Regions from separate parts of the Streptomyces sp. CC0208 genome, predicted to be linked through region 2. Evidence: riboswitches for the same ligand, from Rfam matches in the RefSeq annotation. Region 2 holds a riboswitch; each other region holds the start of a gene.
The links. A riboswitch is a leader RNA that binds a small molecule or an ion and turns the genes downstream of it on or off. The one in region 2 is predicted to bind S-adenosylmethionine.

Region 1 (7,827 bases), 5.5 Mb from region 2:
GCGGTGGACGACCTCGGGGCCGTCCAGGACGGTGCAAAGGGCCGGCGCGCCGAACCCGGCGGCCGGTGTCTGCGCCAGCGGCCGCACCCGCACGTGTTCGGGGCGGGCCTCGTGACGGGCGAAGGCCGTCCGAAGGAACTCGTCGCCGAGCAGACAGCGGTCGCCGAAGTCCCGGCCGGCCGGACGTGCCCGGCGCACGATCGGCTCGGGGCCGCCGATCGCCCGGGTGGGCTCGTCGAGCGCCACCCCGTCAGGGCGCCGGACGAGTCCCCTCAGCACGGCCGGCACCGGGTCCGGTCCCACGAGACGGTCGCCCTCCGCGCGGTCCGCGACGGGTGCTGTCGAAGCGGAGAACGGCTGCGTATGCTGCATCGCGTTCCGGATACTAGACCGCCGTACCGATGACCGGAAAGAGCCGAGTGATGGGCCTTCGCAGCGCGCAGTGGTACGCGGGACAGGACCGCAACGCCTACATCCACCGGGCCTGGATGCGCCGGGGCGCCCCGGCCGACGCCTTCACCGGCCGGCCCCAGATCGCCATCGCCAACACCGCCTCCGACCTCACCCCCTGCAACGCCCACCTGGACGAGGTGGCCAGGTCCGTCCGCGACGGTGTCCACGAGGCGGGCGGCATCCCCCTCGACCTGCCCGTGGTGTCGCTGGGCGAGACCAACGTGCGGCCCACGGCCATGCTCTGGCGCAACATGGCGGCGATGGCCACGGAGGAGATGCTGCGCGCCAACCCCCTCGACGGCGTCGTCCTGCTGGGCGGCTGCGACAAGACGATCCCCTCGCTGCTGATGGCCGCCGCCTCGGTGGACCTGCCCGCCGTGGTCGTGCCCGGCGGGCCCATGCTGACCGGCACCTTCCGCGGCACCCCGCTGGGCTGCGGCACGGACGTGTGGCGGCTGTCGGAGGAGGTCCGCGCCGGGACCCTGTCCCAGGAGCAGTTCACCCGCTCCGAGTCGTCGATGATCCGCAGCCGCGGGCACTGCAACACCATGGGGACCGCGTCCACCATGGCGCTGGTCGCCGAGGCGCTGGGCACGGTCGTCCCCGGGGTGGCCGGCACCCCGGCACCGGACAGCAGGCTGCTGGAGGCCGCGCACGGCACCGGGCGGCTCGCGGTGGAGCTGGTGTCCGGTGACCGCCGCCCGAGCACCTTCCTGACCAAGGGGTCCTTCCACAACGCGATCGTGGCGCTGGCCGCGATCGGCGGCTCCACCAACGCGGTCGTCCATCTCCTCGCCATCGCGGGCCGGCTGGGCATCGAGCTGACCCTGGACGACTTCGACCGCATCGGCTCCCGGGTGCCGGTCCTGGTGGACCTCCAGCCCGCCGGACGCTTCCTCATGGAGGACTTCCACCGCGCCGGCGGCCTGCTCGCCGTGCTGCGCGAGGTCGCCGACCTCCTGGACCCCGACGCGCTCACCGTGACCGGAAGGCCACTCGTGGACCACCTCGCCGACGCCCCGATCTGGGACGCCGAGGTGATCAGGACCCGGGCCCGCCCGCTCGTCGAGGAGGGCGGCATCGCCGTCCTGCGCGGCAGCCTCGCCCCCGACGGAGCCCTGATCAAACCCGCGGCCGCCTCGGCGCACCTGCTGCGCCACCGCGGCCGGGCGGTCGTCTTCGACAGCATCGAGGACTTCCACGCCCGCGTCGACGACCCGGACCTGGACGTCGACGCCGACTCCGTCCTCGTCCTGCGCGGCTGCGGCCCCCGGGGTTACCCGGGCATGCCCGAGGTCGCCAACATGCCGCTGCCCACCAAGCTGCTGGAGCAGGGCGTGCGGGACATGGTCCGCGTCTGCGACGGCCGGATGAGCGGCACCGCGTACGGCACGGTCGTCCTGCACGTGGCACCGGAGGCCGCGGCGGGGGGCCCGCTCGCCCTCGTCCGGACCGGTGATGTCATCAGCCTCGACGTCGGGGCCCGCCGCATCGACCTGGAGGTGCCCGCCGACGAGCTCGCCGCCCGCACCCCCAACGCGGCCACCGTCGAGGGCTTCGCCAACCCGAGGCGGGGCTGGGAGCGGCTGTACGTGGACCACGTCCAACAGGCCGACAAGGGCGCGGATCTGGACTTCCTCGTCGGTTCCAGCGGCTCGGAGGTCAGCCGCGAGTCGCACTGACCCGGTGCGGCGGAGTCTTCGCCCTGTCCCTGCCCATCCCGTGGACGCCCTCTTGACGTGCGTCCGGACGCGATCGACACTCCAGTTGGGAATCCTAGTGAACGGGTAGGGAAACATGAGCAGCGTGGAACCGGCCGTGGGCCGAGAGAGCCGCACACCGCGGCCCACGCCTCTTCTGACCTCCCGTCGGCACATCGATCTGCAGCGGGTCTGCAGCGCGATCAGGCCCCTGGGCTGAGCCCGGCCACGGCCGCCCCCTCCCTGTCCTGCCCCTCGCTTCCGGCCCGACGACGCTTCCGCCGCGCGTACGTCTGCGCACCGACACCCCGGGGAGATCCATGTCCGTCACATCGCTGTCCCATGTCCCCGCCACCCACCCCGCCCCCGCGTTCCGGGGCCGCATCGGACGGGACGCGCGCAGCGGGCACTACGCCGTGCCGCGCCGCTACCGGCTCCACCTGACCGCCGCCTGTGCGGACGGTCTGCGCATCGCCGTCGCGCACAGTCTGCTCGGCCTCGACGACATCTGTCCCGTGACCTTCCTGGACCCGGTCCCCGACTGTCCGGACGGCGGGCATTCCGCGCTGCGCCCGCTGTACGAGGCCAGCGCGCACCGGTACTCCGGCGCGGCCGTCGCGCCGGTGCTCAGTGACGACTGGTCGGGGCGGATCGTCAGCACCCACGCCGCCGACATCACCCGCGACCTCGCCCGGCACTTCGGCGGCGGCCGTCCGGCGCTGTACCCGTGCGGAGCGGAGTCGGAGACCGAGGCCGTCGAGCGGATGGGCCGGGGCATCGCGCAGGCCGCCCAGCAGGCCGGGTCGGCGGGCGGCGACGACGTGGACCGGACCGCCGCCCTCGAGCGACTGCTGGACACCCTGGGCTCACTGGAGCGCTGGCTGGTGGGTCGCGACTGTCTGATCAGGGATCACCTCACCGCCGCCGACATCGAGTTGTGGGTCGCGCTGGTGCAACTCGACACCGTGCACCGCGACCACCTCGACGCGTCCGCGGTGCAGCGCATCGCGGACCACCCCACCCTGTGGGCCTACGCCCGCCGCCTGACCGCCCACCCGGCCTTCGGCACCCACCTCGACCTCGACGGCATCGCCCGCCGGCACCACGCCCACTGCCGGGGCCTGGAGGCCGCAGGCGCCGCCGTGCAGATTCTGGACTGGGCCTCGCACACCCCCCGTACGTCCTGACCGTTCCATCTGTCGGACCAGGATTGACATTGGTTCAGGCGTTTGACTTAACTACGACCCAGATCGGTCATGAGTGTCAGCGACAAGCCCTGGCTTGCTGACCGGCAACCCTCGCTCGGCGGTGGGGTGCCCCAGGTGACGACCGGACCGGATGACGTTTCGGTAAGCGCGAGGGCCCAAGGGGCCGAAAGAGCACGGTGACGGACATGTACGCAGTTTCCAGGACGGCCACGCGCCGCTCCCAGGGCTGCGTACAGCCGTACACGAACGTGCTCGTGGCCGACCGGAGCGTCGATCTGCTCCGGGTCAGCAGCGCACTGTGTACCGCACCGGGCCGTGCCCGCTGTCGGGGCTGACGTACCTCCCCAGCCCCCGCGTTCCTGACGAACACCGCACCCGCGGTGTGCTGTCGTCCGCCCAGCCCCCGGTGCCCGTGCGTCGCGTCCTACCGCCGTAGGTACGCCGTGTTCGCCGTGTCCCAGGGGAATCCCGACTGAGCCGGAGCCCCTCATGAGTGAACCCCCAGGCGCCGCCGTGTCCGTCACCGAGGCACCGCCTCAGGCCGACACCCCGTCAAAACCCCTCGCCGCACAGCGAGTTCTCCCACTGAGGCGACCGGGCCGCTGGATCGCCACCACCGTCGTCCTGGTCCTGGCGGCCCAGTTCGTCCACGGCCTGGTGACCAACCCGTTCTACCAGTGGGACCGGTTCGGTTACTGGTTCCTGCGGCCGACCGTCCTCGACGGGCTTGTGATCACCCTTGAAGTCGCCGCCTACAGCGCGGTGCTTGGCCTCCTCGGCGGCATTCTGCTCGCTCTGGCCCGGCTCTCGAAGAGCCCGGTGCTGCGGGCGGTGAGCTGGACCTACGTGTGGGCCCTGCGCTCCGTTCCCCTGATCGTGCTCCTGCTGTTCCTCTACAACTTCAGCGCCCTGTACAAGACTTTGAGTGTCGGTGTCCCCTTCGGTCCTGCCTTCTTCTCCTTCGACGAGTCCCGGCTCGCCACCGACATGGTCATCGCCGTCGTCGGACTCAGCCTCAACGAGGCCGCCTACGCGGCCGAGGTCGTCCGCGGCGGCATCCTCTCCGTCGACCAGGGCCAGCACGAGGCGGCCTCGGCACTCGGTCTGCCCAAGGGCTACCAGTTCCGGAAGATCGTCTTCCCGCAGGCGCTGCGCTCCATCACCCCGAACTACGTCAACCAGCTGATCGGCCTCATCAAGAGCACCTCGCTGGTCTTCTACGTCTCCCTGCTCGACCTGTTCGGCACCGTGCAGTCCATGGGCTCCACCTACCCCGGCGACATCGTGCCGCTGCTTCTGGTCGCCACCGTCTGGTACCTGATCCTCACCAGCGCCGTGTCCGTCGTCCAGTTCTACGTCGAGCGACACTACGCCCGGGGCGCCACCCGCTCCCTGCCGCCGACCCCGCTCCAGAAACTGCGCGCCGGTCTCACCGACCTCAGGGCGCGTGTCCGCAGGGAGACCGCGATATGACCGTCACCGACATCACCCCCGTCGCGCTCGAAGTGCACGGCGTGCACAAGTGGTACGGCGCCCACCGGGTCCTGGACGGGGTCGACCTGACCGTGCGGCCCGGCGAGGTCACGGTGATCCTCGGCCCGTCCGGCTCCGGGAAGTCCACCCTGCTGCGGGTCATCAACCACCTGGAGAAGCCGGAGATCGGCTACGTCAGCGTCAACGACGAACTCATCGGCGTCCGTCGGCAGGGCGAGCGGCTCAAGGAGCTCAGCGAGCGCGCCATCCTGACCCAGCGCAGCCGCATCGGGTTCGTCTTCCAGAACTTCAACCTCTTCCCGCACCTGACCGTCCTCGACAACGTGGCCGCCGCCCCGGTGGCGACCGGGAAGCTCGGCAAGGCGGACGCCCGGGAGCTGGCCCGCGAACTCCTCGGCAGGGTCGGTCTGGGCGACCGGACGGGTGCCTATCCACGGCAGCTGTCGGGCGGCCAGCAGCAGCGCGTGGCCATCGCCCGCGCGCTCGCCCTAAGGCCCGGTGTCATCCTCTTCGACGAGCCGACCTCCGCCCTCGACCCGGAGCTCGTCGGCGAGGTCCTGGCCGTCATCAAGGACCTGGCGACCAGCGGCACCACCCTGGTCATCGTCACCCACGAGATCGGCTTCGCCCGCGAGATCGCCGACCGGGTCGTCTTCATCGACGGCGGCCGCGTCGTCGAGCAGGGCCCGCCCTCCGAGGTCCTCGACCGGCCGCGGCACGAGCGGACCCGGGACTTCCTGAGCAAGGTCCTCTGAACCCCTTTCCTTCAACTCCGCACCCTTTTCTCCCAACTCCTAAGGACAGCCATGCCCATTCACCCCTCCCGACGCAGCCTGATACGCGGCATCACCGCGGCGGCCACCGTCACCGCCCTCGCCGGCGGGCTCGCCGCCTGCGGTGGTGACAGCGACGCCGCCACCAGGACGACCGACAGCGCCGGCACGGTCACCGTGGGGCGGCTCTCCAACGGCGCCGCCAAGGAGACCGCCCTCAAGGTCGCCGAGGTGAAGTCCATCAGTGCCGAACTGCCCGACGCCGTCAAGAAGAGCGGCAAGCTGGTCATCGGCTCCGGCACTCTGCCCTCCGGTTCCCCGCCGCTGGGCTTCGTGGGCAGCGACCAGAAGACGCTCACCGGCTCCGAGGTCGACCTGGCCCGTCTGGTCGCCTCGGTCCTCGGTCTGCAGCCCGAGGTCAAACGCTTCACCTGGGAGAACCTCTTCGTCGGCATCGACAGCGGCAAGGTGAACGTCGGTTTCTCCAACATCACCGACACCGAGGAGCGCAAGCAGAAGTACGAGTTCGCCTCCTACCGCAAGGACGACCTCGCCTTCGAGACCCTCAAGACCTCGAAGTGGACCTTCGACGGCGACTACGAGGCCCTCGCGGGCAGGACCGTATCGGTCAGCGCCGGGACCAACCAGGAGCGGATCCTGCTGGAGTGGCAGACCAAGCTGAAGAAGGAGGGCAAGAAGCTGACCATCAAGTACTTCCAGGACAGCCCCAGCGTCTACCTGGCCCTCGCCAGCGGCAAGATCGACGCCTACCTGGGCCCGAGCCCCAACTCGTCCTACCACGTCACCCAGACGGCGGGCACGCCCAACGCGACCCGCATCGCGGGCCAGTACTCCGGTGCCGGCGAGACGCTCCAGGGCCTGATCGCCGCGACCGCCAAGAAGGACAGCGGCCTCGCCAAGCCCCTCGCCGACGCGATCAACTACCTGATCGACAACGGCCAGTACGCCAAGTGGCTCAGCGCGTGGAACCTCTCCCACGACGCCGTGTCCAAGTCGGAGGTCAACCCGCCCGGGCTGCCGCTGGACAACTCCTGACATCTCGTCAAGAGCTGAACCCCTCATGCCCGTCGACTCAGGAAGGGACTTCGCCTCCGTGGCACAGCAGACCGACGTCCGCGGAGGCGGCGCCTCCCTGAGACCCGCCGCGCTCGACCCCTTCGCGCCCGCCGCGCCCGACACCTCCGTCCTCGACAACGCCGTATGGGCCGCCCTCGACGGCCCCCACGCTCACCTCGCCGAACGCGTCGGCCGCGCCGCCCGCTACCCGGACGACGTCTACGCCTTCGCCGCCCTCGCAGATCCCCGCGACCCGGCCGCCTGGGCCGACCTGCTCACGCTCGTCGGTCCCGGAACCACCGTACGGATCAAGCCCGTTGAGACGGTCCCCGAAGAGTGGGAGGTCATCGGTGGGGGAGTGGGCGTCCAACTCGTCGACACCGCGCTGCGCGCCGAACCGGCCCCCGAGGCGGTACGGCTCGGCCCCGACGACGTACCCGAGATCCTCGACCTGGTCGCCCGCACCAGGCCGGGCCCGTTCCTCGAGCGGACCATCGACCTCGGCACCTACCTCGGCATCCGGGACGAGGGCCGGCTGATCGCCCTGGCCGGCGAGCGGGTCCGGCCGCCCGGCTGGACCGAGATCAGCGCGGTCTGCACCGACCCGGCGCACCGGAGCCGGGGCCTGGCCACCCGGCTGGTCCGGGCGGTCGCCGCAGGGATCCGCGAGCGCGGCGACATCCCGTTCCTGCACGCCGCCGCCGACAACACGAACGCCATCCGGCTCTACGAATCGATCGGCTTCACCCTGCGCCGCCGCTCGCCCGTCCTTCTGGTCCGCAGTCCAGGAACATCCCGCGAGGCCGGGGCGTTGTGACTCACGACGAGATCCGCCGGGCGCCTCGCGCGCCCAGAAGGAGGAGGTGACGGGCGTGATCAGCACCCTCCGCTCCGCCCACCTCCACTCCCGGCCCCACATCGATCTCCAGCGCGTGTCCGCCGCGCTCTGTTGTTCCTGACCCGTCAGTCGCTTCAGCCGCCGGGCCCCGCGCATCCGCGGGCCGGCCCTCTCGTACGGACCTCCAGGAAGGCACCCACCCGTGTCCCCTTCTTCTCTGCATCTCGCCGTCGCCCTCGACGGCACCGGCTGGCACCCCGCCTCCTGGCGCGAGCCGGTCGCCC
Region 2 (7,827 bases):
CCTGGGCCGCGTCCAGAACGGTGTCCAGAAGCAGACGCACGCGCATGTCCTCGACACTGCGCCCCTCCCGTGCCGCTCTGCGCGTGGCCTCCAGAGCCGCCTCCGCCTCCCCGAGGCGTGCCTTCAGACGCCGGGACTCGCTCTCGGCGGCGGACACCCGGGCGTGCTCCTCGGCGCGTACGGTGTCCGTCTCGGCCTGCAGCTTGCGCAGGGCCGCCTCGCCGCGCTTGACGTCACTGAGTGCCGCGCGCAGCTTCCGGTGAAGCGATTCGGCTTCCTTCTTGGCGGACTCCAGCTCGGTACGCAGCCGCTCGGTCTCGGCGCGCGTCTGGTCGCGGGCGGCCGCGAGTTCCTCGCGCAGCCGCTCCAGCTCGGCGCGGTTCTCCTCGTCGGCCCGCTCGGCGTCGGCGCGCTGGGCCTCCTCGCCGGCCGCGGTGACCAGCTTGACCCAGCCGGTGGGCCGCAGAACATAGGCCGCGGCCGCCACATCGAGCGGGTCCGCGGCCGGGGGCGGGGCACCGGAGTCGAGGGCGCCGGACAGCTCCGGCTGGACCTCTCTGAACTTCTCCCCGATGCGCTGGCGGAACAGCGGATCGGTCTCCAGCGCGGCCGCCATCGCGTTGCCCGCGAACTTGGCCCGCCGGTTCGGCGCGAAGCGCGCGTACTGCCTCAGCTGTACGGGCAGTTCACCGACGGTCAGCCCGCCGAAACCCTCGGAGACGATGTGCACGACCCTGCGCCGCACACCGTCGGGCAGCGGACGGTCGAGCACCTCGGCGGTGCCGTCGCCCGGCTCCCCGCCTTGTGTCTCCACCATCCCTCACACCCCATCACTGTGCGGGGCCGGCCCGGTCAGGAGCCGGCGCCCGGCCTGTCGACGAGTTCCACCTGGTCCACGGCGTTGCACCAGCGGCACCGCACCGACTCGATGGTCTCACTGACCACCTCGCGCTCCTCGACCTTCGGGTCTCCCGCCAGGTCGAGGTGGACGTACTCGACGACCTTCGACGAGCGGGTCACGTCGAAGCGCGTGAGGTTGCCGCAGAGGGTGCAGCGCCACCGCGTCGAGGCGGTCGGGAGGGGAACCGTCATCGTGCCTGTGCTCTTTCCTACTAGCCATTGTCGGTGACGCACCGGCGTCCCGGTGCATGTGGCTCGCAACCCTACGGCCTGGCGGGTACTCGCCGCTCGGACGTCCACAGGACCTCTCCGGCGGCGAGGCGCTCTGTTCGGTTGCGTCCCGTTACGTCATGCTCTGTGTCCATGATCAGCAACTGGAGGGTGACAGTCGGTGGAGCAGGCAGGGCGCTGTGGGGGCCGGCTCCGGTCACCTACGGTCTGATCGCCCTGTGCTCTCTGGTCTTCGTGATCGGCCCCGCCTCGGGTCTCGACCCGGCCTACGGCTCCGGGGACGCGGCCCTGGCCGCCCAGCGGGCCTACTTCCACCGCTGGGGGGTGGTCCCCGCCGAGCTCTTCGAGGGCTCGCCGGGTGCCGCCCTCACCCCGGCCACCGCGCTGTTCGTGCACGGCAGCTGGGTGCATCTGCTGGGCAACATGCTCTTCCTCTACGTGTTCGGGGTGATGACCGAGGAACGGATGGGCCGGGTGCAGTTCCTCCTGTTCTACGTCGGCTGCGGCTACCTCGCCCTGCTGGGCTACGCGGCCGCCAACGCCGGCTCCGAGCAGTCCCTGGTAGGTGCCTCCGGGGCGATCTCGGCGGTCCTCGGCGCGTTTCTGTTCCTGTTCCCCGGGGCCCGGGTGACCAGTCTCCTGCCGTTCCTCTTCTTCCTGCCGCTGCGCTTTCCCGCCTGGGTGGTCCTCCCGTTCTGGGCGGCGCTGCAATGGCTCGCGGCGGGCCGGGCCTCCGACGGCCCCGGGGTGGCCTATCTGGCCCACCTGGTGGGCTTCGGCCTGGGCCTGGTCTTCGCCTGGGTGCGTTTCGGCCGTACGACTAGAGTGAGGGCCGCCCCAGCTCCGGCCCCCGAGGGAGAGAACCAGCCGTGATCACCGCGATCGTCCTCATCAAGACCAGCGTGGACCGGATCCCCGAGATCGCGGAGCGGATCGCCGCGCTGGAGTCCGTGAGCGAGGTCTTCTCCGTGACGGGCACGTACGACCTGATCGCCATGGTCCGGGTCAAGCGGCACGAGGACCTCGCCGAGGTCATCCCCGGCAGCATCAGCAAGATCCCGGGCGTCGAGGCGACGGACACCCACGTGGCCTTCCGCACCTACTCGCAGCACGACCTGGAGGCCGCGTTCGCGATCGGCCTCGACAGCTAGGAGGACAGCGCGAGCACGGTGATGCCGTCGGCGGTCGCGACATAGACACGGCCGCCCCTGACCACCGGGGACTGGGTTCCGACGGACGCGCCGCCCTCGACGCGCCGGTGCCAGGTCTGCTTCCCCCTGCGGTCGAGGCCGTAGAGCGTCGAGCCGTGCCGTACGTAGACGGTGTTCCCGGCGACCGTGGGGTCGCTGTACTGGTTTCCGTCGTCGGTGAACTGGAAGGACCACGCCGTCGATCCGTCGGCGGGGTCCAGGGCGACCAGTTCGTAGTCGGACGCGGTGACGGCCAGGCCGGCGAAGGGCACGCAGGTGAGGTAGCGCCCGCCGTACACCTTGTCGTTGCTCGCGTCCCACAGCCGCTTGCCGGTGCGGGAGATGCCGTGCAGCGACTGTTCGCCGCCCGATCCGACCAGCAGAACGTCGCCGACCGGCACGGGCCGCCCGGGGTCGGCACCGGCCGGGGTCGTCCAGAGCCGCTTGCCGGTCTTCGCGTCCAGGGCGTGGACCCGGTCCCCGAAGGTGCCGACGTACACCACTCCGTCCGCCACCACGGGTTCGCCGGTGGGCGCCGGGCCGGTCGACGTGGACCAGCGCACGCTGCCGTCGGGGGCGTAGGCCCGCACCCCGCCCGCGTCCGATCCGTCGCCGTAGGACACCAGGACCAGCCGGCCCGCGGCGACCAGGAACTGGCTGTTCGCGGCGAACGACCTGGTCCAGCGGATCTTGCCGCCCCGGCCGAGCGCGCACAGCTTGGAGGCGCCCTCCTGGCCGTCCTCCAGCAGGCAGTACACGCCGTCGGCGGTGGTGAGGGGGGACATGGCCTCGGCACCGAGCCGGGTCCGCCACACGGTCCGGCCGTCCAGGTCCAGCCCGTGCAGCGCGCCGTCCGCGCCGCCGACGTACACCCGGGTGCCGTCGGGCGAGACGGCCGCGCAGGGACCGCGCCGCCCGCCGAGCCCTTGGACCTTGTACTGCCAGCCCGTCGCGGGTGTGCCCGCCGGGGACCCGGCCCCCGTCTTCACTGATCCGTCCGGCGCGTCGCGCAGCCACAGCCAGCCGCCCACGCCTCCGGCCGCCACAACCCCCGCGCCCCCCGCCACGGCCCGCAGCAGTCGGCGCCGGGACGGCGGTGCGGTGGCGGGTGGCACCAGGGTGGCCGCGGGGACGTCCGTGACGGTCATGGGCGCCACGTACTCGACCCGGCTCCCGCGCTCCCCCGAGTCGTGCCCGGGAACCCAACGAGCGCCGCTGTGAACGGTCTCGGGCTCCTTCTCGGCACCGGAGGAGTACCACCCCGGCCGCAGGCCCTCACGCAGCGACGCCTCGCTGTGCCCCGCGGCCGCGACCAGCTCGGCGGGCGTCGGCCGCGCGGCGGGGTCGTCCCGCAGACAGGCCTCCACCAGCGGCAGCTGTTCCTTGGGTACGGCGGACAGGTCGACGTCGCCGGTCAGGATCCGCAGCAGGACGACCGAGTCCTGGCCCTCGCCGAAGGGTTCCCTGCCACCGGAGGCGTAGGCGAGGACCGCGCCCAGGGAGAAGACGTCACTGGCCGGCACCACCTGGGCGCCGTTGCGGATCTGCTCGGGCGAGAGATAGCCGACCGACCCGACGACCACGCCGGTCCGGGTCAGGGCGGTGCCCTCCAGGGCCCGGACGATCCCGAAGTCGATGACCCGGGGGCCGTCCGGCGCGAGCAGGATGTTGGAGGGCTTGAGGTCCCGGTGCACCAGCCCCTTGGCGTGGATCGCGGCGAGCGCCTCGGCGAGCGCGGCCGCCAGCAGCCGTACCGTGTCCGCGGGCAGCGGTCCCCGGTCGAGCACCGCGTCCCTCAGGTTGGGGCCCTGCACGAACTCGGTCGCCATCCACGGCCGCGCGGCCTCGGTGTCCGCGTCCACGACCCGCGCGGTGTACGTGCCCGCCCCGCCGACGGTCTGCGCGGCCCGCACCTCGTGCCGGAACCGGGCGCGGAAGGTGCGGTCCTCGGCGTGCTCGGCCCGTACGACCTTCACCGCCAGCCGCAGTCCGCCGCGCGCCTCGGCGAGATACACCTCGCCCATGCCGCCGGACCCGAGTCTGCCCAGGACCTGGTAGGGCCCGATGGTCCGCGGGTCCGTCTCGCGCAGCTCCTGCACCCCGTGCTCCCCCTGCATTCCGTACGGCTGCTGAGGGGGAGCGTATACGCGCGCCGGACGTCAGTACGTCAGACGGCCGGGACGCAGCGGCCGTCCTCGGTGCGGTACGTCCACTTCGCACCGTCCGCGACCAGTTCCTTCACGGCCTTCACAAACCGCTCCACGTGCTCGTCCGGCGTGCCCGCGCCGAAGCTCACCCGGATCGCGTTGAGGGACTTCTCGCCCGGCGCGGCCTCGGGGGCACCGCACTCGCCCTGGGACTGCGGGTCGCTGCCCAGGAGGGTGCGGACGAGGGGGTGGGCGCAGAAGAGGCCGTCGCGGACGCCGATGCCGTACTCGGCGGAGAGGGCGGCGGCGAAGTGGGAGCTGTTCCAGCCGTCGACGACGAAGGAGATCACGCCGACGCGGGGGGCGTCGTCGCCGAACAGGGACAGGACGCGGACCTCGGGGACCTCGGCCAGCCCTTCGCGGACCTTCTCGATCAGGTGCTGCTCGCGCGCGACCAGGCTGTCGAAGCCGGCCTCGGTCAGCGCCTTGCAGGCGGAGGCGATGGAGTAGGCACCGATGACGTTCGGAGAGCCGGCCTCGTGGCGGGCGGCGCTCTCGTGCCACTCCACGTCCACTCCCCCGTCCTCGCGCCGGGTGACCTTGCGGCTGGCGCCGCCGCCCGCGAGGTAGGGGTCGGCGGCCCGCAGCCAGTCGGCGCGGCCGGCCAGGACGCCGGAGCCGAAGGGGGCGTAGAGCTTGTGGCCGGAGAAGGCGACCCAGTCGACGTCGAGGTCGCGGACGCTCACCGGGTGGTGCGGGGCGAGCTGGGCCGCGTCGAGCACGATGCGGGCACCGTGGGCGTGAGCGGCCGCCGCGAGCTCCCGTACCGGCCACAGCTCACCGGTGACGTTGGAGGCGCCGGTGACGCACGCCAGGGCCGGGCCGTGGGGGTCCCGGTCGGCGAGGGCCTTCTCCAGGGTCTCGACGGCCTGCCGCGGGGTGCGCGGGGCGTCGAGGTAGCTGACCCGGGCGTCCTGCCAGGGCAGCAGGCTCGCGTGGTGCTCGGTCTCGAAGACGAAGACCTGGCAGTCGGCGGGGAGCGCGGCGGCAAGGAGGTTGAGCGAGTCGGTGGTCGACCGGGTGAAGATCAGCTGGTCGTCGTCGCGGCAGTCGAGGAACTCGGTGACGGTCCTGCGGGCGTTCTCGAACAGGTCGGTCGACAGCTGGGAGAGGTAGCCGGCCCCGCGGTGCACGCTGCCGTAGTAGGGAGCGTACGCCGCCACGTCGTCCCAGACCCGCTGGAGGGCCGGTGCGCTGGCCGCGTAGTCGAGCGCCGCGTAGGTGACTTCGCCGCCGGTGACGAGCGGGACGGTGACATCCCGGCCCAGAACGGGCAGCTGGGCACAAATGGTCTGGGCGGCGGCAGCGGTGGAGACAGACATGGGGGACTCCCGTGAAAAGTCGTGGAAAGAAAGGTGAGACGGGTGCGCGGAGGCGGGGCTCGGCGGCCCTATCGCATTCGCTTGCTCACGGGAGACTCCCTCGAATGACCAGGATCCCTGGGTTCGTGAGGGATCCGCGCTTGCCGCAGACCTCGCTGCCTACGGCCTGGTCTTCACCCGGGGCACCCCGCCACGGACGGAGGGTTGCCGGACAGTCGGCCGGGGCCTCATGACTGTCACTCATGACCTGGTCAAAGAACGTACGTGAGGTGATCGCCGTCCCGCAACCCGTGTCCGGATCGCGGGACGACACCCTGGGGTGGCCGTTACGCGTTGCTCGCGGCCACCCATCGCTCCAGCGTCCGCTTCGCCGCCCCCGAGTCGATCGACGCGGCGGCCTTGTCCATCCCGGCCCGCAGTTGCTCGGCCAGGGTCCCGGTCCCCGGGTCCAGGGCCACCAGCGCGGCCGCCGAGTTCAGGAGTACGGCGTCCCGGACCGGGCCCGTCTCGCCGTCCAGGAGCTTCCTGGCGACCTCCGCGTTGTATGCCGGGTCACCGCCCCGCAGGGCCTCCACGGGCACCAGGTCGATGCCGACGTCCCGGGGGTCGAAGCTCTCCTCGGTGACCTTGCCCTCGCGGACGATCCAGACGCGGGAGGTCGATGTGGTCGTCAGCTCGTCGAGGCCGTCGTCACCGCGGAAGACGAGGGCGGAGTTGCCACGTTCGGCGAAGACGCCGGCGACGACCGGCGCCATGCGCGGATCGGCGACCCCGACCGCCTGGGACCGCACCCGGGCGGGGTTGGTCAGCGGGCCGAGGATGTTGAACACCGTGCGGATACCCAACTGCCCGCGGGCGGCGCCCGCGTGACGCAGCGCCGGGTGGAACTTGACCGCGAAGCAGAACGTGATCCCGGCCTCCTCGGCCACCTCGGCCACCCGCCCCGGGGTGAGCTCCAGGTTGACGCCGAGCTTCTCCAGGACGTCCGAGGCACCGGACGCGGAGGAGGCGGCCCGGTTGCCGTGCTTGACGACCGTGGCGCCGGAGCCGGCCACGACGATCGCCGACATCGTGGAGATGTTGACGGTCTTGGCGCCGTCGCCTCCGGTGCCGACGACGTCGACCGTGCGCCCGGGGACCTCGATCACGTTGGCGTGCTCGTACATCGCCCGGACGAGCCCGTTGATCTCCTCGACCGTCTCGCCCTTGGCCCTGAGGGCGACCACGAAGCCGGCGATCTGCGCGTCGGTCGCCTCGCCCTGCATGATCCGGTCCATGGCCCACGCCGTGGCGTCGGCGCTCTGGTCACGGCCGTACAGCAGGGCGTTCAGTACCTCGGGCCAGGAACGGCCCGCCGCGGTGTTGCCTCCAGCGGGGGTCACAGCGCTCATGGGGCCGCTCCAGATGTCGTAGAAAAGTGTGCCCACACCCTATCCAGCCCAGCGCACGACGCAGGGTCCCGTCCGGCGTTCGGACGGGACCCCGGACGGCAAAGGGCCCGTCCGCTGTGTCGGACGGGCCCTTACTACCGCGCGTGGCGAGCGCAGCGACAAGCAGCGATCAGTGGTGGCCGTGGCCGCTCGTGATCTCCTTGTACTCCTCGACGGTCGGCTTGGGGATCTGGGACTCCTCGCCGTAGTACGCCTCGCTCAGCTTGGCGCGCAGCTTCTCGGAGCCCTTGATCTTGCGCTCGACGCCGTTCTCGTCGACCGCGGGGCCGATCTGCGCCGGTGCGTACTGCTCGTGCGCCGTGAGCGTGTGCAGCTGCTCCTGGCTGAGCGGCTCGTGCACCTCGATGAACTCACCGTGCGGCAGGCGCTTGATGATGCCGGACTCGCGACCGTGCAGCACCTTGTCCTTGTCGCGGCGCTGGAGGCCGAGGCAGATCCGCTTGGTGGCGACGAACGCCAGGACCGGGGCGACGAAGAACGCGACCCGCACGAACCAGGTGATGGCGTTGATCGACAGGTGGAAGTG
Region 3 (7,827 bases), 6.3 Mb from region 2:
CACCACCGGCACGTTGTAGGCGTTCCGCACGATCAGCCTCTGCGCCTTCTCCACCAGCTGCTCGCGCTTGGCGGTGTCCGTGGTCGCGGCCTGGCCGGACAGCTCCGTGTCCAGGGAAGTGGCGGGCAGGCGGTAGAAGTTGGCCAGCTGGGTCGAGAAGGACGTACGCAGGATGTCCGGGTCGGAGCGGGTCACGTTGCTCCACACCAGGTCGAAGTCACCGCCCTGGAGCGTGGTGGCGAACTGGCTGACCTGACCCTGCTTGAGCACCACGTCGATCCCGACGGCCTTCAGCTGCTGCTGGACCAGCTCCAAGGCAGGCTGGTTGGTGGCGGCGTTGGGGAACCAGCTGATGGTCAGGCGCAGCTTCTTGCCGCCCTTGGCGCGTATGCCGTCACTGCCGGCTTTCCAACCGGCCGCTTCCAGCAGGGACTTCGCCTTGGCCGCGTCGAGGGCGAGGTCCGAGGAGAGGTCGGTGTAGTCGGGCGTGGTGTGCGCCAGGACGCTGGTCGCCGGCTGGGTGCCGGTCGGGAACACGGTGTCGGCGATCTGCTTGCGGTCGATGGCCGCCAGGATCGCTTGACGCACCTTCACGTCCTTCAGCAACGGCCGCGCGTTGTTGACGCCGAGTCCGAAGACCACACCGGGGTTGGCCCGGCTCAACAGGGTGACCTGACCGCCCCCGAGCGCCACCTCGTTGGCCCTGCCGACGCTGCTGATCGCGTCCACCTGCCCGGACTGGAGGCTGCCGGCCCGCACCCCTGCCTCGGGAACGACTTTGAAGACCAGCTTGTCCAGGTAGGCCTCTCCCTTCTTGGACCACAGCGAGGAGCCCCAGTCGTAGCCGGTGCGCTTGGCCAGTGTGATCGACTGGTTCTGGACGTACTGCTTGAGCACGAACGGCCCCGACCCGATCACACCGTCACTGCACTTCTGCTGCGGGGTCTTCTTCACGCTCGCGGACGACTCGATGCCCAGCGAGTGGGTCGAAGTCGCCTGGAGGAACTGCGCGTTGGGCCTTCCGAAGGTCACCTTGACGGTGAGCGGGTCCACCACGGTGGTGCCCTTGACGCCGCTGAGATAGCCCTGGGCGAGGACCCCGAGGGCGCCGAGCTTCGGCACCGCGTCGAAGTTGTCCTTGACCACCTGCGCGGTCAGCTGGGAGCCGTCGCTGAAGGTGACGCCCGAGCGTAGATGGAAGGTGAACTCCGTGGCGTCGGCGTTGATGTCCCAGCTCTTGGCGAGCCACGGCACGATCTTGCCGGTCCTGGGGTCCTGGTCGGTCAGGGAGTCCACGGTCTGGCGCACCGAGTAGATGCTCTCGTTGCTGCCGACCTGCTGTGGATCCACACAGCCGGCGTCGGAACCCACCGCGAAGGTCAGGGTGCCACCGGACTTGGGCCGGTTGCTTCCGCTGCTGGAGTCGTTGCCCGAACCGCAGGCGGTCAGCAGAACACTGGTGGTCAGCAGGGCGGCGAGGGGCGCCCAGCGGGGGGCTCTGAGAGCCGGAAGTGCGTTCACGGAGGGTTCTCCTACTCGTGTCACCAGGCATGGAGGCGCCGTACAAGGCACGTCCGTGCAGGGGTGTGCGGCCCCGGCCGGCATCGGACCGGTGGCGGGGAAGCGCTGTGGAGACAGGGATCAGGGGGGAGCGAGGGTCAGCCGCAGGCGGGTGCGGTGACGACCGGCGCGTGCCGGACTGCGACCGGCGGCGAAAGGGCCCGTCAGGCCTGACAGAGACAGCTGGTCGAGCGCTTGAGGTCGATGTGGCGCCGACGCGAGAGCCGGGAGAACACGGTGGCGCCGGCGAGGCGGGCGCTCGGGTCACCACCGTGCGGCATGTCGGTCCTCCACATTTCCGGCCCCGGCCACGGGGCCACGCGCTTGCGGAGATCGTCGGTGATCCCGCCGGGCTTTCACCTGGAGCACCCCACCGCGGGGGAGGGTTGCCGGTCAGCGAGCCAGGGCTTGACGCTGACACTCAATGCCGTTCGTGATCGTACGGAGGGTACTTGTCGTACGTCAATGCCGGAAAGTGACGCCCTGCGGGGGCAGTTGGACCGGCACTTTGTCGGGCTCAGGCACGTTCAGGAGCCGCCGCGCTCGCGGGGGATCTTCTGACCGGCCTCGATCGCCACCGGCAACCGGTTCTCGGCCGGGGGCAGCGGGCAGGTGGCCAGGTCCGTGTAGGCGCACGGCAGGTTCGCGGCGCGGTTGAAGTCCAGGGCGACCGTACCGTCGGCGGCGGGCGGCTCCAGGGCGAGGGTCCGGTTGGCGGCGTAGGTGGTGACCCCGGAGGTCTCGTCGGTGAACAGCACCATCAGCCGGCCCGCACCAGGGCCGGGGAACGCGGTCAGGGACAGCTGACGGCCGTCCAGCTCGAACTCGATCCTGCCGGGAGCGTCGTACACATGCTCAAGGCCTTCCACGGCCGCGCCCACGGTGGTCGGCCGTGGCGTGTCGAAGGGGATGTAACGGCCCGTCACCGCCCAGCGCGGGTCGGGGGCGTAGGCGGGCGTTCCGGTGAAGGCCGTGCGCAGCGGTGCGTCCGGGTGCCGGGGGCGCAGGATGTCGTTGCCGCCGCGCTTGGCGACCTCGATGACCGCGTCTCCCCAGACGGCGTCGACGCCGCCACGCTCGGGAAGCACGCCGAAGCGGTGTTCACCGCGCACCGGCGTTCCGTCGACGACCAGTTCCTCGCCGTCGTCGAGGTCGACGACGACTCCGTCGGGTCCGGTGCGCCACTCGCCGGGCGCGTCCGGGAAGCGCTGCGGCCGGTCGTCGAGCCAGTGCAGGCCGGTGATCGCCAGGAATCCGTGCGGGGCGGCGAGCCGGGCCTCCTGGGCGTGGTACCACTCCAGCCAGTGCTCGGTGAAGGCGTGGAGGTCCGATGCCGTCGCTTCGGTGGTCATGATTGCTCCTTCTGCTAGGGAAGTACGGCCTTGAGGGGGCATTGATCAGTCGGCCAGAGTCATGACAGTGAGAACCGGCGCTGAGGTGAGGTGCATTCCGGCCCGCGTGTGACAGCTTCATGTCAGTCATGTGAGGTGATCAGCCCGCCTGCCGCCGGTCCCGCGCGGGGTGGTGCCGGTGTACTCGGTGCGGTAGATGCCGCGCTCCTGCAGTTCCGGGACGAGCAGATCGACGATGTCGTCGAGACCGTCGAGACCGTCGAGACCGTCGGGGGATGAGGTACGGCGTGACGTTTAAGCCGTCGATCGCTCCGGGACGACGCCAGGGCCGGGGGAGGCCGGGTCGCCGGGCGCCGGCGAACCGGATGAGCGCGCCGTAGGCGTCCGGCCCCGAGGACAGGTGAGCGACCGGGTCCGGCAGCGCATCGCCGACCGGGGTGCGGTTCGGTGCGGCCACCAGCGCGTGCTCGCGCCATCCGTACCGGTTCCGGGCCAGGACTTGTGCGGGGCCGGGCAACCCCTCAGGGGCGGCGACACAAGAAGTTCTCTGTGTCCGCAATGCAAGACCTGTCCGGGAAGTTATTGACCAACGTGGTGGACCTCTGCTGAACTCCCGTTCCATGACCCCGCGCGTGGACCTCACTCGGCGGCGCCACATCGATCTGGCGCACGTCTCCAGCGCGTTTTGTTGTCGCTGACCTCGCAAGTACTCCCCGGCAGCAGTCGGTGTGCGCCCATCGCGCGCGCCGGGGCAGCGGCGGTGCGAAGCCGCCCGCGCTGCGATGCTCCCCGAGGGATCGTCGCGTCCACCTCCTGAGGGCTCCCGTCTCACCTCCTTCTCGTACTCGTACTCGTACTTGTACGAGCCGGGAGCCTGTCCGCGCACGCCGAGGCGGTCGCTGAGAACGCGGCTGCAGCGGTCCCGCGACCACACGTTCTGTCTCTCCGGCCTGCTCAACCGGCCTTCCGCGCGCCCCTTGATGTGCGCCCACCCGTCCGGGAGTGACCCCTCATGCCTCCGTCCATCCGTAAGCTCACCGGCCGTATCGGCGCGGTCGTCGAGGGCGTCGACCTCACGGCGACCCCCGATCTCTCGACGGTCACGGCGCTCCGTGACGCCCTCAACACGCACAAGGCGATCGTCTTTGACCACGTCGACCTCGACAACGCCGGCCAGGAGCGCGTGGCCCGGTGGTTCGGGGAACTGACCACCGCCCACCCCAACGTGCCGGCCACCGACGGCACGACGAACGTGCTCGCCGTCGACAGCGAGACGTCCAAGGCCAACGAATGGCACACGGACGTCACCTTCGTGATCAATCCGCCGCAGCTCACCACGCTCCGGTCGATCGTGACCACGCCGTACGGCGGAGAGACGCTCATCGCCAACGCCGCCGCGGCGTACCGGGACCTGCCCGCACCGCTGCGCGCCCTCGCGGACACGCTGCGCGTCGTGCACACCAACCAGTACGACTACGCCCGTCCCGCGTCCACGACCGCACAGCGGCAGGAGTACGACCGAGCCTTCGTGTCGACGCCGTACGAGGCGGAGCACCCCGTCGTGCGGGTGCACCCCCTGACGGGCGAACGCGGCCTGTTCATCGGCGGGTTCGCCAAGCGCATCGTGGGTCTGCCGAGCAGCGACTCGGCGGATCTGCTGCGCATCCTCCAGTCCTACGTGACGCGTCCGGAGAACATCCTGAGCTGGACCTGGTCTCCGAACCAGCTGCTGATCTTCGACAACCGGATCACCCAGCACTACGCGGTGGACAACTACGACGACCACCCGCGCCGCCTCAACCGGGTGACGGTCGCGGGAGAGGTGCCGGCCGGCGTCGACGGACGCCGCAGCGAGCAACTCGTCGGTGACGCCTCGCACTACAGCGCGTTGGCGGTGGCGGCATGACCGAACTCAGCCTCAAAGCGCCTGCCGTCACCAATGGCCCGGACGCCGAGACGAGGAGCGCGCCCAAGCGTGAGGTGTTCCTGCCGCGCGATGCCCGCCGCAGGACGCCGCTCAGCACGCTCCGCGAGCGCCTGCGCTGGCCTCTCGGGGTCTATACGACTCCTGTCGTGGTTCTCGTCGCCTGGGAGATCCTCGCCCGGGCCGGAGTGGTGTCGAAGACCTACGCTCCGGCGCCCACGTCGATCGTGAAGTCCGCCGCCGACCTGTGGCAACAGGGCGTCCTCGGGCCGGACCTGGCCATCTCGCTGCAGCGGGCCGGCATCGGCCTCGCGATCGGTCTGACGGTGGGCATTCTCACCGGTGTGCTCGGCGGGCTGCTGCGCAGCGGTGAGTACCTGTTCAACGGCCTCGTGCAGGTGCTCAACACCATCCCGCTCCTCGCGGTGCTGCCGCTGATGATCGTGTGGTTCGGCATCGACGAGCTCACCAAGGTGCTGCTGATCTCCTTCGGTGCCGGTGTCCCGATGTATCTCAACCTGTTCGCCGCGATCCGGGGCGTCGACCAGCGGCTGATCGAGATGGCGCGCACCACGGGCGCGGGCACCTGGCGCCTGGTGACGCGCGTGCTGGTGCCCGGAGCTCTGCCGGGGTTCCTGGTCGGCCTGCGCTTCTCTCTCGCGTACAGCGTGTTGGGCCTGGTCGCCGCCGAAACAGTCAACGCCGACAAGGGACTTGGCTTCCTCATCACGCAGGGGCAGACCTACCTCCAGACCAACCAGGTCTTCGTGGGGCTGGTGATCTACTCGCTCCTCGGTCTGCTCGCCGACCAGTTCGTCCGGGTTCTCGAGCGGGTGCTGCTGCGGTGGCGTCCCAGTTATGAGGCGTCATGAGCAGCACGATCGAGACGGAGCTCCGCCGGCACACCGGGGTTGTCGTCGAGCAGGTGGTCCGTCGGTTCGGTGACCGGGTGGTGCTCGACCACCTCGACCTCACCATCGCCGACGAGGAGTTGGTGATCCTGCTCGGTCCCTCGGGCTGCGGGAAGAGCACCCTCCTGCGTCTGCTCGCCGGACTCGACCGGCCCGACGGAGGGCGTGTGGAGGTCCCGGCCCGGCGTGCGATCGTCTTCCAGGCCGACCGGCTGCTTCCGTGGCAGCGGGTCCTGCGCAACGTCACGCTCGGTCTGCACGGGCCCGACGCGGAACAGCGAGCCCGGGACGTGCTCGCCGAGGTCGGACTCGCGGGCCGCGAGAAGGCATGGCCCAAGGAGCTCTCCGGCGGCGAGGCACAGCGGGTGTCGCTCGCGCGGGCCCTGGTCTCGGAGCCCGAACTCGTGCTGCTCGACGAGCCGTTCGCGGCCCTCGACGCCATCACACGGCTCCGCATGCACGACCTCGTACGGGCCCTGCGGACAAAGCATCACGCGGCCATGCTGCTCGTCACCCACGACGTCGACGAGGCGATCGCCCTGGCGGACCGCATCGTCGTCATGAGCAACGGCCGCATCGGCACCTCGCACGAGGTGCACCTCTGCGCCGCGGACCGCGAAGGAAGCGTCGCACGCGAGAAACTCCGCGCCCGGCTCCTGGCAGATCTCGGCCTCGCCGACCAGCACTGACCAAACCGCACACACCCTCACCCGGCACAGAAAGCACACCACATCCCATGCGTAAGAGAACCAGCAGACTCATCGGCGTCGTCGGCTCGCTCGCCCTCGCGAGCACCCTCGTCGCCTGCGGATCGTCGTCGTCGGACACCGCCGCGCCGCTGAGCAACGCCGCCGACGCGAGCGACGCCAAGCACACCGAGTGGAGCAAGTACACCTTCACCATCGGCGACAACGGCGGTGACGGCAGCCAGGAACTCGCCAAGGTCACCGGCGTGTTCGACAACGCCCCCTACAAGGTGAAGTTCGCCCGGTTCACCTACGGCCCCCCGCTCGTGCAGGCCGCGGCCTCCGGCGACATCGACCTCGGCAGCGTCGGCGACGTGCCGCCCATCACCGGTGCCGCGAAGGAGTACGGCTTCAAGGTCGTCGCCGTCAACCGCTCGCTCACGCCGGACCAGGCGGTGGAGAACATCGTCGTGCCGAAGGGCTCGAAGCTGAGGACGGCCGCCGACCTCAAGGGCAAGAAGATCGCCGTTCCGCAGGGCAGTTCGGCCCACGGCCTGGCCCTGAACGCGCTGAAGAGCGTCGGCCTCGCCCCCAAGGACGTGAAGCTGGCCTTCCTCGACCCGGCGGCCGGTGCGACGGCGTTCAACACGGGCAAGGTGGACGCCTGGGCGATCTGGAACCCGCAGTCCGCGATCGCGGTCAAGAACGGGGCGCGGATCCTGGTGAAGGGGCTCCCGCCCATCGACCAGACGAGCAGCTACTACGTCGCCAGTGACGCGTCGCTGAAGGACAAGACCAGGCGTGCTGCCCTCACGGACGTCCTGAAGAGGCTGTCGCGGGAGTTCGCCTGGGCCGTCAAGAACCCCGACAAGTACGCGCAGGCGCTGTCGAAGGAGCAGGGCATCCCCCTGGCCGATGCCAAGGCGTCCCTGGCCGCCTACTCGAACCGGGTGACCCCGGTGGAGCAGTCGGACATCGAGCTGGAGCAGAAGCTCGCCGACGCCTTCCTAGAGGCGGGTCAGATCACCAAGAAGGTCGACGTCAAGGCGATCACCGACAACCTTCTCCCGGCCGGTTACGACAGTTCCCAGCTGCAGGTGACCTCATGAGCGCGCCACGGCGGCTCCATCTCAACGCCTTCCTCATGGAAGCGGGCCACCACGAGGCGGCGTGGCGGCTCCCGCACAGCAATCCCCGGGCGGACTTCGACCTGCGGCACTGGATCGAGCTGGCGCAGCTCGCGGAGAGCGCGAAGTTCGACTCGCTGTTCCTCGCGGACGGCCCGGCCCTCATCGGCACCGGTGAGTTCCGGCCGCCGGGCCAGCTCGAACCACTGACCCTGCTGACCGCGCTGTCCCAGGCGACCAGCAGGATCGGCCTCATCGCGACCGTGT
Region 4 (7,827 bases), 1.6 Mb from region 2:
TTGACGGCGATCTGCTTCAGCGGGGCCTCCAGCGCGAGCTTCACGGCGTTGGCGCCGGTCAGCTCGTCACCCTCCAGGTCCAGCTTCTCGAAGACCGAGGAGGCCTGGATGAGGGCCACGCCACCGCCGGCGACGATGCCCTCCTCGACGGCCGCCTTCGCGTTGCGAACGGCGTCCTCGATGCGGTGCTTGCGCTCCTTGAGCTCGACCTCGGTCGCGGCACCGGCCTTGATGACGGCGACGCCACCGGCGAGCTTCGCCAGGCGCTCCTGGAGCTTCTCGCGGTCGTAGTCCGAGTCGCTGTTCTCGATCTCGGCGCGGATCTGGTTGACGCGGCCGTTGACCTGGTCGGACGAACCGGCACCGTCGACGATGGTGGTCTCGTCCTTGGTGATGACGACCTTGCGGGCGCGGCCCAGGAGGTCCAGGGTCGCGTTCTCCAGCTTGAGGCCGACCTCCTCGGAGATGACCTCGCCGCCCGTGAGGATGGCGATGTCGCCGAGCATGGCCTTGCGGCGGTCACCGAAGCCCGGGGCCTTGACGGCGACGGACTTGAAGGTGCCGCGGATCTTGTTGACGACCAGGGTCGACAGGGCCTCGCCCTCGACGTCCTCGGCGATGATCAGCAGCGGCTTGCCCGACTGCATGACCTTCTCCAGGAGCGGGAGCAGGTCCTTGACGGAGCCGATCTTGGAGTTGGCGATGAGGATGTACGGGTCGTCGAGCGACGCCTCCATCCGCTCCATGTCGGTGGCGAAGTACGCCGAGATGTAGCCCTTGTCGAAGCGCATACCCTCGGTGAGCTCCAGCTCCAGACCGAAGGTCTGGGACTCCTCGACGGTGATGACGCCTTCCTTGCCGACCTTGTCCATCGCCTCGGCGATGAGCTCGCCGATCTGGGTGTCGGCGGCGGAGATGGAGGCCGTGGAGGCGATCTGCTCCTTGGTCTCGACATCCTTGGCCTGCTCGAGCAGGGCGGCGGAGACGGCCTCGACGGCCTTCTCGATACCGCGCTTGAGGGCCATGGGGTTGGCGCCGGCGGCTACGTTGCGCAGGCCTTCCTTGACCAGGGCCTGGGCTAGCACGGTCGCGGTGGTCGTACCGTCACCGGCGACGTCGTCCGTCTTCTTGGCGACTTCCTTGACCAGCTCGGCGCCGATCTTCTCGTACGGGTCCTCGAGCTCGATCTCCTTGGCGATGGAAACACCATCGTTGGTGATCGTGGGGGCGCCCCACTTCTTCTCGAGGACGACGTTGCGGCCCTTGGGGCCGAGCGTCACCTTGACGGCGTCCGCGAGCTGGTTCATGCCGCGCTCGAGGCCGCGCCGCGCCTCCTCGTCGAACGCGATGATCTTGGCCATGTGAAGTGGTCCCTCCAGGACTGGGGGTGATTCCTTCGGACCGCGCCCGCGCCCGCGACGGACGGCTCGCCGGCCCGTGGATCCTTGCCCCACTAGGCCTGCGGGCCTCACCGACCCGGTCCATCTTTGTCACTCTCACCTTCAGAGTGCTAACGCCAATGATTAGCACTCGGCATGGTCGAGTGCAAGCGCCTCTCGGGTATCGGGCCCCGGTTCGCCGGCCAGAGAGGCAGGCAGACCACGGCCCGCAAGCCGCGTACGGCGGGCAGGGGACGGGGCGGGGGTGTCCGCCCGCAGCGGCCGGCGTCCGTTACAGAGCACGCGTTACCCAAGCCCCCACCGGAGCCACACAGGCCGCCGCAGGCATCCAGGGGCGCGGGGAACTGCGCAAAACGCCCGCCCCCAGCGAACCCGCACACGAACCCGAACCCGCCCAACCGCCGGAGGCACATGCACATGCCGAAGGGCCCGTACCCATGACTCCCCATGGGGTACGAGCCCTTCGAAGAAGAACGAAGAACGACGCTGTTGTTACCCGGCGCGTGCTTCAGCCAGTCGCGAGACGAACCATGTCCGCCTGCGGCCCCTTCTGACCTTGCGAGATCTCGAACTCGACCCGCTGGCCCTCTTCAAGGGTGCGGTAGCCGTCCATCTGAATCGCGCTGTAGTGGACGAATACATCCGCACCACCGTCGACCGCGATGAAGCCGTACCCCTTCTCCGCGTTGAACCACTTGACGGTGCCCTGAGCCATGCCTAACTCCCCTATTACTGGCCCTTGCACGGATCCACACTTCATGGATCCGGGTCAGACCTCACCCCCCACATGGTTGGGGGCGTGCGCCGGAACGCGTCGACCGCGGCTGAATGTATCTGTCCAACTGCCGTCTGCAACAGGTCAATCGGACGAGAATTCTGGACGGAAGGGGTCCGGAATGTAGTGAGAATTCGCCCGAATCCGGGGCAAGTCGGGCCCCACAAAAGGAGCATAAGGCGCAAAGAACCCACACACTTTGGCTACTTCTCGTCGCATCCGAAGTCGGAACTCATATGCGTCCGGCATGCAGGAAGCAGCAGCTTCCCCAACTGTACCGCGCTCAACCATAGAGAATTGCCCCCTCCGCTTCTCTCGCGGAGGGGGCAATCGGATGAACACTCGGTAATTACTGTTACCGAAGGTAATGACCAGTCATATGGTCACCCGCCGGCAACCGCCGGGATGATGGAGACTCCGGCCCCGTCGGGCGTCGCCGTCTCCAGCCCCTGCTCGAACCGCACATCGTCGTCGTTCACGTACACGTTCACGAACCGCCGCAGCTTGCCCTGGTCGTCGAGAACACGCGCCGCGATACCGGTGTGGTTCTTCTCCAGATCGGCGATGACCTCGGCGAGGGTCCCACCCTCGGCCTGCACCTCGGCCTTGCCGCCGGTGTAGGTGCGCAGGATGGTGGGGATGCGGACGTTGACGCTCATGCGAGGCCAGCCTCTCGGAAAGAGTCCAGGTTCGGACGAATCGTGGCGGTGAGCCCGGTACCGGCCACCGCGTCCAGGGTCTTGAGACCGTCGCCGGTGTTCAGCACCACCGTGGTCTTCGTCGGGTCGAGGACACCGTTCTCGATCAGCTTGCGGGTCACCCCCACCGTCACGCCACCCGCGGTCTCCGCGAAGATGCCCTCGGTCCGCGCCAGCAGCTTGATCGCGTCCACGACCTGCTCGTCGTTCACGTCCTCCACCGCACCGCCGGTACGGCGCGCGATGTCCAGCACGTACGGGCCGTCCGCCGGGTTGCCGATGGCGAGCGACTTGGCGATGGTGTTCGGCTTCTGGGGGCGGACCACGTCGTGCCCGGCCTTGTACGCCACCGACACCGGCGAGCACCCCTCGGCCTGCGCGCCGAAGATCTTGTACGGCCTGTCCTCGACGAGCCCGAGCTTGATCAGCTCCTGCAGACCCTTGTCGATCTTCGTGAGCTGCGAACCGGAGGCGATCGGCACGACCAGCTGGTCGGGGAGCTGCCAGCCGAGCTGCTCGCAGATCTCGTACGCCAGGGTCTTGGACCCCTCCGCGTAGTACGGCCGCAGGTTGACGTTGACGAAGCCCCAGCCCTCGCCGGCCGGGTCGCCGATCAGCTCGGAGCAGAAGCGGTTCACGTCGTCGTAGTTGCCCTCGATGCCGACCAGCTCGCCGCCGTAGACCGCGGCCATGACGACCTTGGCCTGCTCCAGGTCGTGCGGGATGAACACGCAGGAACGGAAGCCGGCCCGGGCGGCCGCGGCACCCACCGCACCGGCGAGGTTGCCGGTGGAGGAGCAGGAGAGGGTGGTGAAGTTGAAGGCGCGCGCGGCCTCGATGGCCTGCGCGACGACGCGGTCCTTGAAGGAGTGCGTCGGGTTGCCGGAGTCGTCCTTGATGTACAGGCCGCCGGTCACGCCGAGCTCGCGGGCGAGGTTGTCGGCCTTGACGAGCTGGGTCCAGCCGGGGTTGATGTTGGGCTTGTCCGCCACGTCCGCGGGGACGGGCAGCAGCGGGGCGTAGCGCCAGATGTTCGCGGGTCCCGCCTCGATGCGCTTGCGGAGGTCCTCGGTGTCGTAGGCCGAGAAGTCGTAGGCGATCTCGAGCGGGCCGAAACACTCCTCACAGGCGAAGACCGGGCCGAGCGGGACGCGGTGGCCGCATTCGCGGCAGCTCAGTGCCGCGGCGGGACCCAGATCGACGGAGTTCGTGGTGCTTGCAACTGTCTGCGCAGCCATGGAGGCGAGGCCCTTTCTCCTCATCTTCCTCACGACGCATCTCGCCGTGAGACGGATTTGGCACCTTCCCGAGTCGGGAGCCTCGCGGAGACGATCGTCAGCGATCGCTACGAGAACCGACTGGAGGGTTGCCGGGGCTTCATCGGGCCGTATCCCTCTGCCCCTCTGGATGAGCGGTATGAAGTTGTGAACGGCGGGCCACCCAGGACATGCGATGGTCACCCGCGTTGTTCAAGACTGTAACCGAAGGCCAGGACAGTTGAGAGAGTCGTCCGAACGGCGAGATGGATCACACGCAGATCACACGCAGAGGAGCCGCGCACTGTGCTGAACGAAGTCGAGCGCTGGCTGGCCACCCGTTCCTGGTCCGCGAGCGATCGCCCACTCCACCGGATCATGGCCGCGAAGCGGAGCACGGGGCGGACCGTCAGTGTCGTCCTGCCCGCGCTCAACGAGGAGGAGACGGTCGGTGACATCGTCGCCGTGATCCGTCATGACCTCATGCAGCAGGTCCCGCTCGTCGACGAGATCGTCGTCGTCGACTCGGGATCGACCGACCGTACGTCCGAGGTCGCCGAGGCGGCCGGCGCGCGGGTCGTCCACCGTGACGACATCCTCCCGCGTATACCGGCCGTGCCCGGCAAGGGCGAGGTCCTGTGGCGTTCCCTGCTCGTCACCAGCGGGGACATCGTCTGTTTCATCGACGCCGACCTGAAGGAGTTCTCCTCGGACTTCGTCGCCGGCATCGTGGGCCCGCTGCTCACCGACCCCGAGGTCGACCTGGTCAAGGGCATGTACGACCGTCCCCTGGGCGGCGCCGCCGGGCAGGGCGGCCGGGTCACCGAGCTCATGGCGCGCCCGCTGCTGAACATGCACTGGCCGCAGCTGGCCGGTTTCGTACAGCCGCTGGGCGGTGAGTACGCGGCCCGGCGTTCGCTGCTGGAGCAGCTGCCGTTCCCCGTCGGCTACGGCGTCGAGCTGGGCATGCTGGTCGACGCCCTGCACCTGGTCGGGCTGAACGCGCTCGCCCAGGTCGATGTCGGGGTGCGCAAGCACCGTCACCAGGACGGGCAGGCCCTGGGCCGGATGTCCGCCGCGATCTACCGCACCGCGCAGCTCCGGCTGGCCCGCGGTCACATGATCCGGCCCGCTCTCACCCAGTTCGAGCGGGGCCGGGACGGCTTCGAGCCGCGTACGTACTCCGTGGACACGGAGGAGCGGCCGCCGATGGTGGAGATCGCGGAGTACGCGCAGCGGAAGGTCGCGTAACCGCACGGAAGTGCGCAACCGTACGTTTGAGCGTTTGGGGGCCGGGCTAGGTTGAGGCGTATGGCGTCAACCAACAGTGCTGCTCAGGTGCTGGTCGCGTCCAACCGCGGCCCGGTCTCGTACGAAGTGCGCGAGGACGGCTCGCTGCATGCCAAACGCGGTGGCGGCGGGCTGGTCTCGGGCCTGTCGGCGATCGGCTCCGGCGCGGACTCCCTGTGGGTGTGCTCGGCGCTCGGCGACGGCGACCGCGAGGCGGTCCGGCGCGGGGTCGGCGAGCCGGGGGTCCGCATGCTCGACATCCCGGCCGACGTGCACGCCGACGCCTACAACGGCATCGCGAACTCGGTGTTGTGGTTCGTCCACCACCTGCTGTACCAGACCCCGCTGGAGCCGGCCTTCGACGCGGAGTTCCGGCGGCAGTGGGCGTCGTACGAGACGTACAACCGCGCCTTCGCCGAGGCGCTCGCGGAGGAGGCGGCCGAGGGGGCGGCGGTCCTGGTGCAGGACTACCACCTGTGCCTGGTGCCGGGGATGCTCCGCGAGCTCCGCCCCGACCTGCGCATCGCCCACTTCTCGCACACGCCGTGGGCGCCGGTGGACTACTTCCGGATGCTGCCGGACGACATCGCGGGCCAGGTCCTGCGGGGCATGCTGGGCGCCGACCGGCTCGGCTTCCTCACCCGGCGCTGGGCGGACGCCTTCACGGCCTGCTCCACGGAGCTCGCGGACGGGCTCGGCGAGACCCGGATCGGGGTGCACGGTCTTGGCGCGGACGCGGACTTCCTGCGCGCCCGCTCCCACGAGGCCGACGTCGAGGAGCGGATCGTCGCCCTGCGCGAGGAGATCGGCGCGGGCCGGAAGACGATCGTGCGGGTGGACCGGACCGAGCTGTCCAAGAACATCGTGCGCGGGCTGCTCGCCTACCGGCGGCTGCTGGAGTCGCGGCCGGAGTGGCGGGAGCGGGTCGTGCACGTGGCGTTCGCGTATCCGTCGCGGCAGGACCTGGCGGTGTACCGGGACTACACGGCCGAGGTGCGGCGGGTGGCCGAGGAGATCAACGACACGTTCGGCACACCTGGCTGGACCCCGGTCCTGCTGAATCTGAAGGACGACTTCGCGCGCTCCCTCGCCGCGTACCGGCTGGCGGACGTGGCGCTGGTCAACCCCATCCGGGACGGCATGAACCTGGTCGCGAAGGAGGTGCCGGTGGTCTCCGACGTGGGGTGCGCGCTGGTGCTGTCGCGGGAGGCCGGGGCGTACGAGGAGCTGGGTGACGACGCGATCGTGGTGAACCCGTTCGACGTGGAGCAGACGGCGGCGGCCCTGCACGAGGCCCTGACGATGCCGGCCCACGAACGCGCCGAACGCGCGAAGCGGCTCGCCGCGGCGGCGACGGCGCTCCCGCCTGCGCAGTGGTTCCTGGAGCAGCTGAACGCGCTGAACGGATGAGCATGAACCTTCCAACGCCCACCACCCCCGCCGGTCAGGAGGGCCTGCGCGCACTCCTCGCGGAGCCGAGCCGCGCGGTGATCGGCCTCGACTTCGACGGGACGCTGGCGCCGATCGTGGCCGATCCGGAGCAGGCGCGGGCGCACCCCGAGGCGGTGGCGGTCCTCGCCGCCCTGGCGCCGAAGGTGGCCTCCGTGGCGGTGATCACCGGCCGCCCGGCCGAGATCGCGGTCCGCTACGGCGGCTTCGCGGGCGTCCCCGGCCTGGAACACCTGACGGTCCTGGGCCACTACGGCGCCGAACGCTGGGACGCGACGACCGGCGAGGTCACGGCGCCCGAGCCGCACCCGGGCGTGGCCGCGGTCCGTGCCGAGCTGCCGGCGCTTCTCGACGGGACCGGCGCCTGGATCGAGGAGAAGGGCGGCCGGGCGGTGGCGGTCCACACCCGCCGGGCCCCGGACCCCCAGGCCGTCTTCGACGCCCTCCGCGTCCCGCTCACCGAGCTGGCCACCCACCACGGCCTGATCGTCGAACCGGGCCGGCTGGTCCTGGAACTGCGCCCGCCGGGCATGGACAAGGGCGTGGCCCTGCTGACCCATGTCCGCGAGCTGTCCGCCGCCTCCGTCCTCTACGCCGGCGACGACCTGGGCGACCTGCCCGCCTTCTCCGCGGTCGACGACCTGCGCGCCGCCGGTACCCCCGGCCTCCTGGTGTGCAGCGGCAGCGACGAGGTGACGGAACTGCGGAAGCGGGCCGACCTGGTGGTGGACGGCCCGGCCGGTGTGGTGGGCCTGCTGCGGGACCTGGCGGAGCGACTCACCTGATCCTCAGCGCTCCGCCCGCCGCGTCTCCCGCACTCTGCGCAGCCGGTTCACCGTCACCGGGTCGAAGGCCAGCGCGCGCTCGTCGTCCAGCAGGGCGTTGAGCAGCTGGTAGTAGCGGACCGGCGCGAGGCCCAGTTCCTCGCGGATCGCCCGCTCCTTCGCGCCGGGCCCCGC

Region 1: linked by a shared signal. The riboswitch ahead of D1369_RS04650 (amino acid ABC transporter permease) and the one ahead of D1369_RS29845 (aminotransferase class V-fold PLP-dependent enzyme) in region 2 are both predicted to bind S-adenosylmethionine.
Region 3: linked by a shared signal. The riboswitch ahead of D1369_RS44695 (putative leader peptide) and the one ahead of D1369_RS29845 (aminotransferase class V-fold PLP-dependent enzyme) in region 2 are both predicted to bind S-adenosylmethionine.
Region 4: linked by a shared signal. The riboswitch ahead of thrC (threonine synthase) and the one ahead of D1369_RS29845 (aminotransferase class V-fold PLP-dependent enzyme) in region 2 are both predicted to bind S-adenosylmethionine.

The regions. Positions count from the first base shown of each region.
Region 1 is NZ_CP031969.1:999,937-1,007,763, reverse strand. It holds gene D1369_RS04665 (IclR family transcriptional regulator C-terminal domain-containing protein) at 1-372, opposite strand, end outside; gene D1369_RS04660 (IlvD/Edd family dehydratase) at 423-2,135, shown strand; gene D1369_RS44715 (putative leader peptide) at 2,251-2,373, shown strand; gene D1369_RS04655 (glutathione S-transferase C-terminal domain-containing protein) at 2,474-3,340, shown strand; SAM riboswitch class IV at 3,406-3,515, shown strand; gene D1369_RS04650 (amino acid ABC transporter permease) at 3,851-4,834, shown strand; gene D1369_RS04645 (amino acid ABC transporter ATP-binding protein) at 4,831-5,610, shown strand; gene D1369_RS04640 (ABC transporter substrate-binding protein) at 5,662-6,684, shown strand; gene D1369_RS04635 (GNAT family N-acetyltransferase) at 6,743-7,522, shown strand; gene D1369_RS44710 (putative leader peptide) at 7,569-7,664, shown strand; gene D1369_RS04630 (LLM class flavin-dependent oxidoreductase) at 7,746-7,827, shown strand, end outside.
Region 2 is NZ_CP031969.1:6,492,214-6,500,040, reverse strand. It holds gene D1369_RS29870 (NYN domain-containing protein) at 1-817, opposite strand, end outside; gene D1369_RS29865 (hypothetical protein) at 853-1,092, opposite strand; gene D1369_RS29860 (rhomboid family intramembrane serine protease) at 1,264-2,004, shown strand; gene D1369_RS29855 (Lrp/AsnC ligand binding domain-containing protein) at 2,001-2,282, shown strand; gene D1369_RS44600 (serine/threonine-protein kinase) at 2,279-4,420, opposite strand; gene D1369_RS29845 (aminotransferase class V-fold PLP-dependent enzyme) at 4,489-5,850, opposite strand; SAM riboswitch class IV at 5,982-6,098, opposite strand; gene trpD (anthranilate phosphoribosyltransferase) at 6,177-7,241, opposite strand; gene D1369_RS29835 (cytochrome bc complex cytochrome b subunit) at 7,411-7,827, opposite strand, start outside.
Region 3 is NZ_CP031969.1:202,715-210,541, reverse strand. It holds gene D1369_RS00985 (ABC transporter substrate-binding protein) at 1-1,521, opposite strand, end outside; gene D1369_RS44695 (putative leader peptide) at 1,725-1,841, opposite strand; SAM riboswitch class IV at 1,876-1,989, opposite strand; gene D1369_RS00980 (DUF1684 domain-containing protein) at 2,088-2,912, opposite strand; gene D1369_RS43390 (hypothetical protein) at 3,048-3,191, shown strand; gene D1369_RS00965 (TauD/TfdA family dioxygenase) at 3,925-4,818, shown strand; gene D1369_RS00960 (ABC transporter permease) at 4,815-5,708, shown strand; gene D1369_RS00955 (ABC transporter ATP-binding protein) at 5,705-6,436, shown strand; gene D1369_RS00950 (aliphatic sulfonate ABC transporter substrate-binding protein) at 6,484-7,542, shown strand; gene D1369_RS00945 (LLM class flavin-dependent oxidoreductase) at 7,539-7,827, shown strand, end outside.
Region 4 is NZ_CP031969.1:4,890,465-4,898,291, reverse strand. It holds gene groL (chaperonin GroEL) at 1-1,361, opposite strand, end outside; gene D1369_RS22520 (cold-shock protein) at 1,909-2,115, opposite strand; gene D1369_RS22515 (MoaD/ThiS family protein) at 2,559-2,834, opposite strand; gene thrC (threonine synthase) at 2,831-4,111, opposite strand; SAM riboswitch class I at 4,129-4,287, opposite strand; gene D1369_RS22505 (glucosyl-3-phosphoglycerate synthase) at 4,436-5,380, shown strand; gene D1369_RS22500 (trehalose-6-phosphate synthase) at 5,441-6,829, shown strand; gene otsB (trehalose-phosphatase) at 6,826-7,653, shown strand; gene D1369_RS22490 (DUF3263 domain-containing protein) at 7,657-7,827, opposite strand, start outside.